Regions from separate parts of the Porphyromonas levii genome, predicted to be linked through region 3. Evidence: riboswitches for the same ligand, from Rfam matches in the RefSeq annotation. Region 3 holds a riboswitch; each other region holds the start of a gene.
What was found. A riboswitch is a leader RNA that binds a small molecule or an ion and turns the genes downstream of it on or off. The one in region 3 is predicted to bind cobalamin.
Positions count from the first base shown of each region.

Region 1: it holds a riboswitch for cobalamin, as region 3 does, so the genes downstream of both, IX315_RS04275 (DUF5074 domain-containing protein) here and IX315_RS04805 (TonB-dependent receptor) in region 3, are expected to answer to the same signal.
Region 2: it holds a riboswitch for cobalamin, as region 3 does, so the genes downstream of both, IX315_RS08250 (TonB-dependent receptor plug domain-containing protein) here and IX315_RS04805 (TonB-dependent receptor) in region 3, are expected to answer to the same signal.
Region 4: it holds a riboswitch for cobalamin, as region 3 does, so the genes downstream of both, IX315_RS00460 (sirohydrochlorin cobaltochelatase) here and IX315_RS04805 (TonB-dependent receptor) in region 3, are expected to answer to the same signal.

Region 1 covers NZ_JADRGN010000013.1:15,243-18,441, reverse strand. Annotated here, with positions in the region: gene IX315_RS04280 (TonB-dependent receptor) at 1-373, opposite strand, end outside; gene IX315_RS04275 (DUF5074 domain-containing protein) at 383-1,504, opposite strand; cobalamin riboswitch at 1,651-1,836, opposite strand; gene IX315_RS04270 (Na/Pi cotransporter family protein) at 1,988-3,199, opposite strand, start outside.
Region 2 covers NZ_JADRGN010000043.1:6,260-9,458, forward strand. Annotated here, with positions in the region: gene IX315_RS08240 (dihydroorotate dehydrogenase) at 1-200, opposite strand, end outside; gene IX315_RS08245 (dihydroorotate dehydrogenase electron transfer subunit) at 206-985, opposite strand; cobalamin riboswitch at 1,209-1,413, shown strand; gene IX315_RS08250 (TonB-dependent receptor plug domain-containing protein) at 1,525-3,199, shown strand, end outside.
Region 3 covers NZ_JADRGN010000015.1:41,456-44,654, forward strand. Annotated here, with positions in the region: gene IX315_RS04805 (TonB-dependent receptor) at 1-1,569, opposite strand, end outside; cobalamin riboswitch at 1,614-1,824, opposite strand; gene IX315_RS04810 (LTA synthase family protein) at 1,862-3,199, opposite strand, start outside.
Region 4 covers NZ_JADRGN010000001.1:109,510-112,708, reverse strand. Annotated here, with positions in the region: gene IX315_RS00465 (hypothetical protein) at 244-666, opposite strand; cobalamin riboswitch at 1,472-1,682, shown strand; gene IX315_RS00460 (sirohydrochlorin cobaltochelatase) at 1,736-2,683, shown strand; gene IX315_RS00455 (TonB-dependent receptor) at 2,676-3,199, shown strand, end outside.

The sequences.
Region 1 (3,199 bases), on a different contig from region 3:
AGCTCGGTATAAGGCTGAAGTCGGTAAATCCAAGCGTAGGTGAATTGAGTGCCACCCCATTCCAGTCTACGCGGGTATGGCTGGCAGCTGTACCACGAAAGGAGACGGTGCTGAGTGCCCCACGCCCTTGTTCTTTTACGAATATACCGCTTCCGTAGGTGAGGACGTCTCCCAGAGAGAGCGCAATATTATCGTGGAGTACGAGTGGCGCTATCTTGCTCTGCATCACACCTATTTGGCTGAGCGGTCTTCGGCTGACTACCTCTAGCTCCGAGAGGTTGTACTGCTGTTGTATCAATAAAGTATCACGCTCCTCTGCACTTGTGGGAAGTGCGAGGAACGCGATACTAAATATGGCTAGCAAGAGCCTCATTGGGATTAATTATTTCTTGACGTAAAATACGAAGTCGATGGGCAGTACCCCCACTGAGAAGCTATCGAGCTTCTGACCATCTGCGGAGTACCTATATACTGTGCCCTCTTGTTTGTTGTCCTTACTGTCTCCGATGTAAAGGTCGCCATTTGGTGCTACAGCCAGAGAATAGGTATTACAATTAGATGGCATATTGATGAAAGGTGTAGCCGGAATCTCTTTGTCTGTAATGCTCATCTTGAAGATGTGTGGTGCATTGAAGAAGTAGAAAGCATCCTTAGCGAAATTCATCCTGAGGTGCGAAGTCGCAGGATACATAAGATCCTTAAACTTCGTAATCCCCCCACCAACCTGATGTGCGGCATAGTTGACCTTGGAGTCAATCGTCCAGATGGTAGGGTTCTTACCCACCCAAGACTGACCTTCACAGAGTACCCATACCTTACCATTCTTATCCATGTCCATGCTCTTGGGTTGTAGACCTACCTCAATCTCCTTGACCACTTTGTCCTGAGTCGTATCGATAAGTAGTACCTTGCTATTGTTGCTCCAGCAGCTCACGAGTACGTGCTTGTCGTCTACTTTTAGCCACTCCTCCGTACTGAGGTCGAACTTCCCAGCACCGTGAATAGCAGACTGATAAGTAGTGATTTTTCCGGTTGTCTCCATCGTCCGGGGATTGAAGATTGTGATATCGCCCGAACCCAAGTGAGACACGTACGCTTTGTCGGAACTTACGAAGTAGATGTACCGCGGGCTCTCAATCTCGAGCTGACCGGTACGCTTCATCGTCTTAGGGTTTAGCCTATAGATGACATTAGAGTTGCCAACCACTATGTACAAGTCGTTGCCAAAGAAGGATCCGCTTTGTGCTGTATCGCCGAGCTTAATACCATTCGTCTTGTTGAAAACTTCTCTTATAAGCCTCTTCCTGTCTGGCGCATACGCATCTATAGATGCATTAGCTTTGCCCTTACCGCCTGAATTAATGACATACACAGTCGGAGGCTCAAGATTTATCGGCTCTGGTGTTGGTCGGTCATTGCTAGGAGTGCAGCTGGTAGCAAGCGCGAAGAGCATCAGAGACAAAGCTCCGATGCGGAGTGCTAGATTGTCGAAATACTTGTTCATGCCTTTCTTTTCTTTTGTCGTTGTACTAAACTTTATCACTCGCTTGGGGCGCAACACCTACAAAGAGAAAGAAAGACAGCTACGACTGCCTTGGAATGACGGCACCTCCACACCCGGAAGGCGTCATCGGCTCTCTGTGCAAGCGCATTGCACCAAATTGAAGGGGAGGTCTCCCGGCTTAGCTCTTCTCTACTATTGCCTTCCCAAGCACCTTTTCGGCTCAGTGGCTTATAATAGCACGATACCCTAATCTATAGGGGAAGCATCACGGTAGCGGGTACTGCTTTGGACTTGTGCACCAAATTCCCTTACCCCATCTCTTGTATTGGCAAAGGTAATATATTTTCTGGAACTTCCCAATTTACTTTAAGATTATTGAATGAATGTGTATTTGCGCAATGCAAATTTCCCTCCTACAGAGCTTTAGAAAGGACTCTATAGGAGGGGAATTGGTGCCTGAAAAGAGGCGATTACCATTGGCGATTACTTCTCTTCGCCGATAAATGCTTCTACTACATTGACAGCGTAGTCGCCTATTCGCTCGTATTCGTCGATGATATCGAGGTAGTAGACTGAGTCTTGGTATGGATAAGCATTGACCTGCAGATCCTTTAGGTTCTCAGTAACTAGGAACTTATACTTGATGTTGAGTGCTTTCTCTAGGTCTTGAGATATAAGTAGCATGTCCTGAGCATTATCTTCATTGTCCTCTAGTACGCCTTTCATGTGATTGAGGATATTCTCGAGCATTTCATGAAGTACGCCTAGGTGTGCGGCAATGATTGGGTTCTCCTTGATGCCATCATCGAGCTTACGTCGGAGGATGCGGGCTATCTCGAAGCAGGAGTCCCCGATGCTCTCTATCTCGCTAGCTATACGGAGGTACTTCTGAACCTTGTGGCGTGACTCTCCACTCAGGTCTCCTCGGGATAGCTCTGTCAGATACTGCACGATTTCTATCTCCACTCGGTCGCAGATGCGCTCATACTTATCGATGCGGGTAAAGACGAGTTCAAACTGATCTCGCTCTTGGATATTGCTCAGCTCGCGAACCATTCGGAGCATGCCTAGTCCCTTATCGGCGAAGGAGACAATCTCCTTATTCACCTGAAGCAAGGATAGCTCACTTGTGGAGAGCATACGTGTAGAAAGGTACTGTAGGTGGGAATACTCCTTTTTCTCGGCAGCCTTCTTGGAAGGGTGGATAACCTTATTGCATATCTTCACGATGACTGGCACAAACCAGATCATCACTAGAGTATTGGAGATGTTGAACATCGTGTGGAAGAGCGACAACCCTATACTGATGGCGCCTGCAGAGCTACGTATGGTGGCTTGCAAACGACTCAGCTCGGGATCGAAAATAGGGTCTTTGCCCGTTATCATGGCTACGTCGCCAGGCTGGAACCGAGCATTGAGGTCGGCAATCATAGGGAATAGGTTGCGAGGGTCATAGCCATCTATTCTCTCTACAATACCTGAAACGAGGTTGATAGCTGGGAAGAAAAGGAAGAGTACCCATACCACACCGAAGACATTGAATAGGGTGTGTGAGAGTGCGGCACGCTTAGCATTGTAATTGGCACTAAGGGCAGCGAGGTTGGCGGTAATAGTAGTACCGATATTCTCTCCTAAGATCATCGCTGCGCCCATCTCGAAGGGGATCCATCCTTGGCTACACATCACGAGGGTGAT
Region 2 (3,199 bases), on a different contig from region 3:
CCCGAAGGAGTCTCCGCCATACGCTGGGGCGCATTACCCTCGCGCGGCTCTAGCGTGGTTCCCTTAGTAAAAATTCCTCCCAAGCAAGAGACATCGTAGATCCTATTCATTAGGAGACCATCTCCGAATGTACCTGAAGCTACTGTGATTGGATTCTTCAGTTCCGCCTCTCCTATTCTAACCACTAGATTCTTCTCCATAGCGCTTAGTCCCAAAGTAGTTCGGTAGTATCAAATACAGGACCATCATTACAAACCGTCTTATGTCCCTTTACTGTCGGTTCTACACAGCAGAGGCACACACCTATACCACAAGCCATGTGATTTTCGAGCGATGCCTGAGATGGGATGCCTTCCTCGCGTGCCCAACGAGCTACGGCCTTCATCATCGGTGTAGGACCACACATATATGTATGTGTAAACTTCTGTGCTCTTAATATCGAGTGCTGAGTCACATATCCTTGCTCCCCTAGAGAAGCGTCTTCAGTAGTAATAAACAGCTCCCCTACAGACTCGAAATGAGAAAGATCGGAGAAGTGCCCCGCGCTCCTAGCTCCTAGAAGGAAAGTAGGCTCGATTCCCTTAGCTTTCATAGCACAACCAAGCGCATACATAGGGGCTACCCCTACTCCGCCACCTACAAGCAGCGGACGGGCTCCTGCCTCAGGTATACGGAATGTATTACCCAAGGGCAATAGGATATTGAACCGACTCCCTACTGGAGCATTGCATAATACTTCTGTGCCTTTACCCGCATTTTGAATAAGTAGATCGAGAGTTCTCTCGGTTGCTGCGTAGACCGATATAGGGCGGCGAAGCATCACGCCATCGCAATTCTTAACCTGTATCTCCACGAACTGCCCAGGCAGACAAATTGGTACTACTTGCTCACGGTTGGTAGGCGCAAAGTGACCCAAGAAAAGTCTATCGGAGTAGACTTCCCGTCCCACCAGCTCCATTTCAATATCAAATATATCCTTCTTCATACGATTGCCAATACCCACTTCCCATATTGCCTACAAAATTAACTATAATTTCCCTTTCACCCACATCCTCCGCATAGAGAAGGATGCTTCTCTATACGGAGCCTATCCAGAGTATGCTGTCATGTATTTCTCACAAGTAGCATTACTTCAGGGTTCTACTAATAGTTATTTGCGCCCTTAAGGTTGCACACGATTAGAATTATCTCTACCTTTGCAGCGATAAAATTTGGTGATAAGCTATGGAGTTCCTCCTAGCTCATTGAAAAGGGAATCCAGTGAAAGTCTGGAGCAGTACCCGCTACTGTAAATTCTATAAAGGCATGTAGATATCCGTAAGCCACTGTCCATACTCTGCAAGACAATAGGATGGGAAGGCTCTGTGTGCTGATGGAATAAGCCAGGAGACCTGCCAAAGCGTAATAACTTATTGAAAGCAATGTTTTCACTAACTATTCCGGGTGTGAGGTTAAGTGGTCTAGACTATTATAGATGGGCAAGTTACTAGCACTTGGTATGGTATAGGAACTATTTGTATAACCATGAAGAAATCTTTCGAGCTCTTCCTATTGCTCAACTTCATATTTATTGTAGGGACTTCTTTGTATGCCCAAACCGATATGAACTACACCGCTCCTGAGCACAATGATAGTACAATGCGGTGGGATAAGTACCTCGATGAATTTGTCGTAACAGCGACACGAACGCCCAAGGCTATATCGGCTGCGCCCATACTAACTCGCGTCATTGGGGATGTAGAGATAACATCTAGCAACTTTGAGAATATAACCGAGCTCCTCCAATATAACCTACCAGGGCTTTCCTTCAAAAGGGATGGTCGAGGCATCAATATGCAAGCCCAAGGACTGGAGAATAGCTACATTCTCGTACTCGTGGACGGAGAACGTCTTGCTAAGACCCCAGGAGGGAATATTGACCTTAGCCGTATCTCCCAAAGCAACATAAAACAGATCGAAATCGTCAAAGGTGCTTCATCGGTTCTCTATGGCTCTAATGCCATCGGCATGGTTATCAATATCATCACCAAGAAACCGGCACGTAAGCTTGAGGGCTCAGGGTCTTTCCAGTATGGGAAGTTCAATAACAGCATAGCAGATCTCAGTATAGGAGGCAAGCATGGTGTCTGGTCGGGACGCACCTCAATATACTACTTCGGCACAAAAGGCTACAACCTAAATCCCGAGAATCAGCAGATCTACACTATTAATCCGTATCGCAACTATAGTCTACAGCAAAAACTATGGTGGGAGAGAGGGGCTACACAGTTAACTGGAAGCCTTGACTTATTTCTTCAAGACCAGTTCAATCCACCGCTTAGTATTAAGGAAGATAGGTATCGGAATAGTAACTTCTCTTATAGTATTTTAGGTGAGCACACAGTAGGCATACATAAACTAAGCCTATCTTACTTTGCTGACCACTATACCCGCCATACCATAATAAAAGGTAAGACACAGCCTGCTGATGCTAAGTTTCATCAGCACACAATCAGACTAACGGATATACTTAAGCCCCTCAGCCAACTGGAGTTTATTGGCGGTACTGAGGTGAATATCAATAAGGACTATAGCGATATCCAGTTTGGCAAAGAGACTAAGACACGACAGGTATACGACCTCAACCTATTTGCTCAGGGTGACTGGCAGTTACTCCCTATCCTTAATCTAACTGGTGGAGCAAGGTACACTCACCACTCAGCATTTGGGAATGCCTTCACCCCTAAGGTTAATTTAATGTACGCTCCTACTAAGTATTTCAAGGTGAGAACGGGCTATAGCATGGGCTTCAAGGCACCCAATAATACGGAACTCTACTCCGACTTCATGATGGGAGCAGTATCTCACAACATCGGTAATCCTAACCTCAAGGCAGAGCGTTCACAATACGGCTACCTATCTCTTGAATACCGTATGCCCTCATTCGCCATAAGTGGTGAGGTGTATCAGAATACCCTACGAGACAAGATACAATCCTCATTCGTACGAGTCACAAATGATAACGGAGAAGAGTGGACGGAGCTAAGATACAGGAATATTGGTCAGGTAAGGATTAGGGGCATGGAGGTCAACACCGACATCTATCCTCTCTCTTGGCTAGCTATACGTGCAAATTACACTTTCACAGATGCTATCAATATGGAGAATGGGCTGCAGCTTCAGGGCAATGCCAAGCACTCTGCGAGTGGTGTAGTTTCTA
Region 3 (3,199 bases):
TGTAGCTTTACGCTCCACCTCATTGGCACCCGTAATCCAATAATAATCTGACTGCTCTACCTCTGCATGGAAGATATAATCTTTAAGGAATAGAGTAGTATTGATACGATCATCCCACAGATATTGCCCATACGAAACACCCAAGATATGCCTTGCCAAATAATCTTCCGAAGGGATAAAGGTGGCATCGAGGCGATCCGTTCGCTTATTCTTATTCGCTGTAAGCGTATAGTTGAAAGAGACCGTCCCTGTTCGTGACCATTGATAGGCGATATTAGCACGTAGTACATCAGTAGGGCGTTCAGTAGCCCGAATCATCTTCCCTCGCCGCATCAGCTCACTATAATTCGTCTCTACATAACTACCATCCCAAGCATAACGCCTATAAGCGGTATCGGTGTATAAGATATGGTCATTGGTATGAGATGCGAATAGATTTAGGGAGAGCCCATCTACAAATAGGTCTCTCTTGCTATACCTCCCTGAAAACCTCAGAGCACTACGATCTCTGTGTGCCTGCCCTATCACTAGGTTTTGGCTAAATCCTGTCTGTAGCTCACTAGCACTACTAGTATATGAGATACCTACAAAAGCTTCGTCTGCCCATGTACGACCCGTAAAACCTAGTTCAAGTTGGGAGAAAAGAGATCTATAGCCATCGTGAAAGCGACGATAATCCCCCAACTGATACTCATAAGCAGCTTCATTCCACACCTCTACGCCACGCATTAAGTAGTCATTCTTGGAGGACTTTACACTCATAATGCCCCTAAGGGTGAGACCACTCCTATTGAGCTGATACTGACCGTTCACATCGGCTCCGTATGTGTGGAATGAGCCTGCTTCTGCAGAGACATCAAGATAATTTGCATGACTACTCTTTGTCACGATATTCACCGCCCCACCCAAGGCATCTAACCCAAGTTCAGGAGGCACCACCCCTTTATATATTTCCATGCGTTCCACAAGGTTGATAGGGATATTCGCTAGCGTCACACCACTCCCAAGCGAAGACAGCGGAACGCCATTCACGAAATACCTAATGGCATTGCCACTAAGCCCTGTGATAGCGAGGTCAAAGTCCGAACCTACACCACCCTCTTCTCGTATCACTACGCCTGAGGATTGGTTGACCAACTTATTGAGATTGCTCACCGATGCCACAAGAGGATGGACATCTATACTCGTGGCAGAGAACGAACTATTCTGCATTACCTCCTTATAGGTAGGAGCACTGACAACGACCTCTCGGAGTAGTTTGTAGTCCTCTTCCAGGACAAAGTCTTGCCTAATCGGCTTATCCCCCACCCTTACTACTAGCTGCTTTTCTCCAAACCCCAATAAGTAGGCGGATAACTTATATTGCCCCTTGGTTAGCTCAATAGCATACTCACCCGCAGCATCAGCAACGCCACGAATAGTACCATCTACTTTTATAAAGGTTCCCTGTAAAGCCTTCCCATCCTTGTCACTCACCCGACCACGCACAGTGACCTGAGCTGTGGCGAGACACGAAGACAGCACCAAAGTCCAAACGACCCAAATAGGTCTCAACAAGCTATTCTTCATAAAATCGAAGAGGATGCAACATTACGCACTCTTGCCCCCGAGAGTACAAATAAATAGCAATGGCAGGTTTCCTGACTTGCTCCTATTTGGAGACGCCTTCCCATCTGTTACCAGACAGTGACACCATTATGTAGATTACCCCAAACGCGATACGAAGCTCACAGTAGCGGGCACTGCTCTAGACTTCCACTAGATTCCCTTTTATGCTCTTGAGATAGGCTATCTCCGAGCATCACCACAACTTACTCCACAAAGGTAACACTATTTATTGTATATACGAAAAGAGAATTGACTACCTCTCCTTTCCCTTTGGCAAAACATCTTTCACAGAAAATGAGGTAGAGAATATCCTATGGTTATAATCTTGGACAATAGCACGAAGTAGATTAGAATAGTGCTCTACCGTCTTTTCTGAAGGCTCAATCGTTACATCCGTCTGCAGGTGCTTCACTGGGCTTGTCGCTGTTATATTACTCGCTGTGGTCATTGCAATAGTTGCATCTTTAGTAAAGAGCAAGTATTGCCCCCCAAAGTAGTTGAGCGCAAAGTGTTCTACCGACCTATCAAATACATTATTACCATAGCTCAGGACTGGCTCAGTGTTCCCAGTTAGATAGAGGAGCGTAGGCAGGATATCGGCGTGCTGCACCACGTACTCATTGATTTCACTCTTCAGCTTACCTTGAGGATCATAGAAAGCAATTGGAACAGCTGCGTGCCCTGCCAAATTGTCATAGGCAGGGAGATCAGTCTGGTTGGTATGATCCGCTGTAAGTACAAAGAGCGTATTTTGAAACCACGGAGCATCCTTAATTTTGTCGAAGAATTGGCATAAGGCATAGTCGGCATACTCCGCTGTCTTATGTATTGGCAGAGAACCGCCCTTAAATTGATCATTAAATTGCTTCGGCACTTTGAAAGGATAGTGATTAGAGAGAGAGAAGAAAAAGGCGCCAAAAGGTTCCTTCAGATTATCCATATCACTAGCCATTGCTAATTCGAAGGGCAAGTCATGAATACCCCACTCACTGTACATATCCCCTTTGCTATTGGGATGCTGAGCCAGATAGTCGTCTCCTGTATACTGTTGGTCTACCCCAAGCTTTTGGAGAAATGGGAAAAATCCCATAGCGCCTTCACTATCTCCATGGTAAAACTTAAGGGTATAACCCTCACGCTTTAGAGCCAATGGAAGTCCTGTATCGAAGCTATTGAAGTGCTGATAATTGGACATTTCCCAATCTTTATCGTTGAATGTACCACCGAAAGAGGGAAGTGAAACAAATATAGAGGGGAAAGACTCTACCGACCGTTTGCCAGAGGCAAAACCATAACGAGCATATAGGGTATGAGGAAGCAAGCTGTCAAGAAAAGGAGTCCTACTTGTATGCCCCTCTACCCCTTGATTGAGAAAGCCAATGTACTCGCTCGCCATACTCTCCATGATGATGACCATCACATTCCGCCCTCGCATAGAGCCAAAGAGGGAATCATTCTCAGACAGAGGTGTAGCTTGGTAGTATGGGGTGAAGATATGAGGTAACTCCTCATCGGTATAAAAATCATATTCATGCCGTGCTTCTGTACCTTTTAGTAGCGCAATTGGTGTATTCAATAGGATAGGATATTG
Region 4 (3,199 bases), on a different contig from region 3:
CACAAATTACGGGGTAGCAACCCCACGTCCTCGCTAGGGGCAGATTCGCATAACGCGTGATATTAGCGATGCTTTCCAGTGTCACGCTATCCCTCTCTCAACTTATTGTAACAGCTACTATCAGTAAGTATTTTGCTTGCTGATAGTAGCTGTCCTTTTATAGATACATAGACCATCCAATAGAGGAGTTAGTTTTGGTATACTCTCTCCTTGTTACACATCCAATGTGTTTACTCCTCTATGCTAAAGTCTTTTAAATGGGTAGAATTCATATTCTCCAGTCACATCACATCCGGTATAGAGTAGAGTATTATTCTTCTCAAATCGGTATAACTGTTTGTGGACACTTCTGCCAATTTTGCAGCCATCACCCATAAGTAGAATAAAGATTGCACTGTCTTTTGTGTAAAAGTAGTGCTTAATCTTTCTCCCGCTATCGCTAATATCGGAAAATATACATTCCCCATTTGCTTTATATTCAATAATGTAATCCCCATATAACTCTTGAGTCTCTGGGTTAAATGATCGCCATTTACCGATGAGGAGAGGATCTCTCTCTTGGCTTCTAAAGTACTCAGGGGTTTCCTCTTTGCTATATCGATAACATCCACTGAGCGAAAGCGTCAGGATGGAGAAAATAACGAATAAAACTATCTTTGCTTTCATAATCATAGACTATAAATATTTGCACGAAAACATAAACATCAATATCAATGGGATTCAACGTCTCTTCTGCTCATAGAGCAGGAAACACTAAATAGCAATAGTGTACAAGCTGAGAAAACTGTACACATGAAAGCAATTGTCTTTCTGTTCATAGATACAAACTTTATAGATTAAAAATGCTTTACTAAACAATCGATATGTTATTGGTGCAAACATACAAATAAAATCAATACAACAACAATATAGTCAAAATAAAGTGTAATATAACAGAAGGTGTAAAGGTAAAAGATAATCTACATAAGGTATTAGGAGCATCTACAGTGGAGTGCAATATTATTTCTCAGCACAGAATTCGCAGGTGTGATTGCAGTTTAGTGGTAGCAACCTTCATATATTATTATCGCAATATATTATAGTACAGCATATTGCGTTGTTGGTAAATCCGCTCAGGGGAGCGACAGTTGTGGCTCGCCAGAGTAGTGAAATTTATTCCTAGGAATAAATAAATTTATTTGTACAGATAAATATTTTTATTCCTAGAGAAAAATAAATTTATTCCTAGGAATAAATTTTGGTGATTGCGCGAGCTATTTTTGATGAGATACGTCTTCGTTATGAGTCGTATGTGTATCCACTCTTACGATTGTGTGTTCTGTCTGTATTAAGTGATTGACAATTATGGTAGTTAATAGGATTGTTCGATTGGATAATAGTTGGGGTCCACAATCGAATTAGGGTGTTAACACATCGTTCATTCACTAAATCATATTGAGAAAAATTCAGAATCATCAAAAAAAACTATTACATTTGCACTCGTGGAGATGGTGATGCACAGAAGCATTCGCTTTGTTTATATGGTGCATAAGAGGGAATCCAGTGGAACTCTGGAGCAGTGCCCGCTACTGTAAGCTATTATTATGCCTTCGGATAATCTATTCAACCACTGTCTTGAATAAAGATGGGAAGGTCGTCCGAGGTAAGCAAGCCAGGAGACCTGCCATGTCCAATGAGTATTATTGCACTTCGGGGAGCAGAGTGCTGGTATTATTTTGAGATTTTTTTTCAACCCATGAGAAGTTTTCTACTGACGGCAGTTTGTGTCGTTGTGGCTATGCTATGTAATCAAGATCTCTATGCTCAGAACAAAGTCTTTGAGCGTGACCCCCTATTTGAAAACCTCGAACAAGGAGACAAGGGTGCCATACTGATGGTGCACTTTGGTACGACACACGATGATACTAGGGCGCTTACCCTAGATGCCATCAATGCAGCTGTGAAACTACAGCACTCCAACCTTGAGGTCCGTGAGGCTTATACCTCTAGGATTATTATTAAAAGACTTGCCGACCACAAGGGTATTATTAAGCTGAATCCTTCTCAGGCGCTCAATAAACTACATGAGGATGGTTATACCCATGTACTTATCATCTCTACTTCGCTGACTAATGGCGTAGAGATGGTATCGGTAAGGCAAGAGGCAGAACAGGTAGAAGGTCTCTTCAAAAGGCTAAGGGTAGCAACCCCGCTGCTCTATCATGAGTCGGACTACTCCGAGATGCTAAAGGTAATGACAGAGGGTGCGCAACCAGATGTGGCTACGATATGGGTAGGTCATGGTACTTATGATGTCGCTACAGCACAGTATGCGATGCTCGATCACATGCTTCAAATTGGAGGATATACTAATATTATGATAGGATGTGTAGAGGGGTATCCTCATTTCGAACAAGCATTACAGAGGCTTAAGGCTTCAGGGCTCAAAAAAGTACTGCTCAGACCTCTTATGATTGTAGCCGGAGAGCATGCAAAGGAGGATATTGCTGGAGAGTGGCAGGAGCTATTAACGAAGGAGGGTTACGAAGTGGAAGCAACTATTCAGGGCTTAGGAGAATTGCCACAGATACTGAAGGTTATTAATGATAAGATTGACTTCTACTCCAATCATCGACGAGTGTTGATTGGAGAGAAGAAGAAGGTCTATGAGGTTACAGGCGAAAAACTCCATGCCGATGAGTAATAGACTGGCATTATCGTTAGCCCTTAGTCTCATCTACTCTATTGGAGCGTTGGCACAGTCTTTTGTGCTAAGCGGTAGGGTGGTAGATGATAAAAGACACCAACCACTCCCTTATGCTATTGTCTCTATCGAGGGCAGAGGGAAAGTGTGTGCAACGGATGCCAAGGGCGCATTCAGTATGAAGTTAACCCCAGGCAGATATACGCTTGAGATTGCTCTACTTGGCTATAAGACAGAGGTTCAGAAGGTGCAGTTGGATAAGGATACCAATATTACGTTTAGCCTCAAGGAAGATTATAAGCTCCTCGGCGAGGTGCTCGTGGTAGGCCCAGACCACACTCAGCAGATGCAGGAGGGGGTGTATGCAGCTAAGAGTTTGAGTATCCGCCCATATGTGGCGTCCAATAGTAGTCTCAATCAGCTCATGTCGTACACGAGTGGTGTGCGTATCAGGGAAGATGGCGGTATTGGCTCGAGCTTCGATCTCTCGCTAGGTGGGTTAGGGGGTAATGCGAT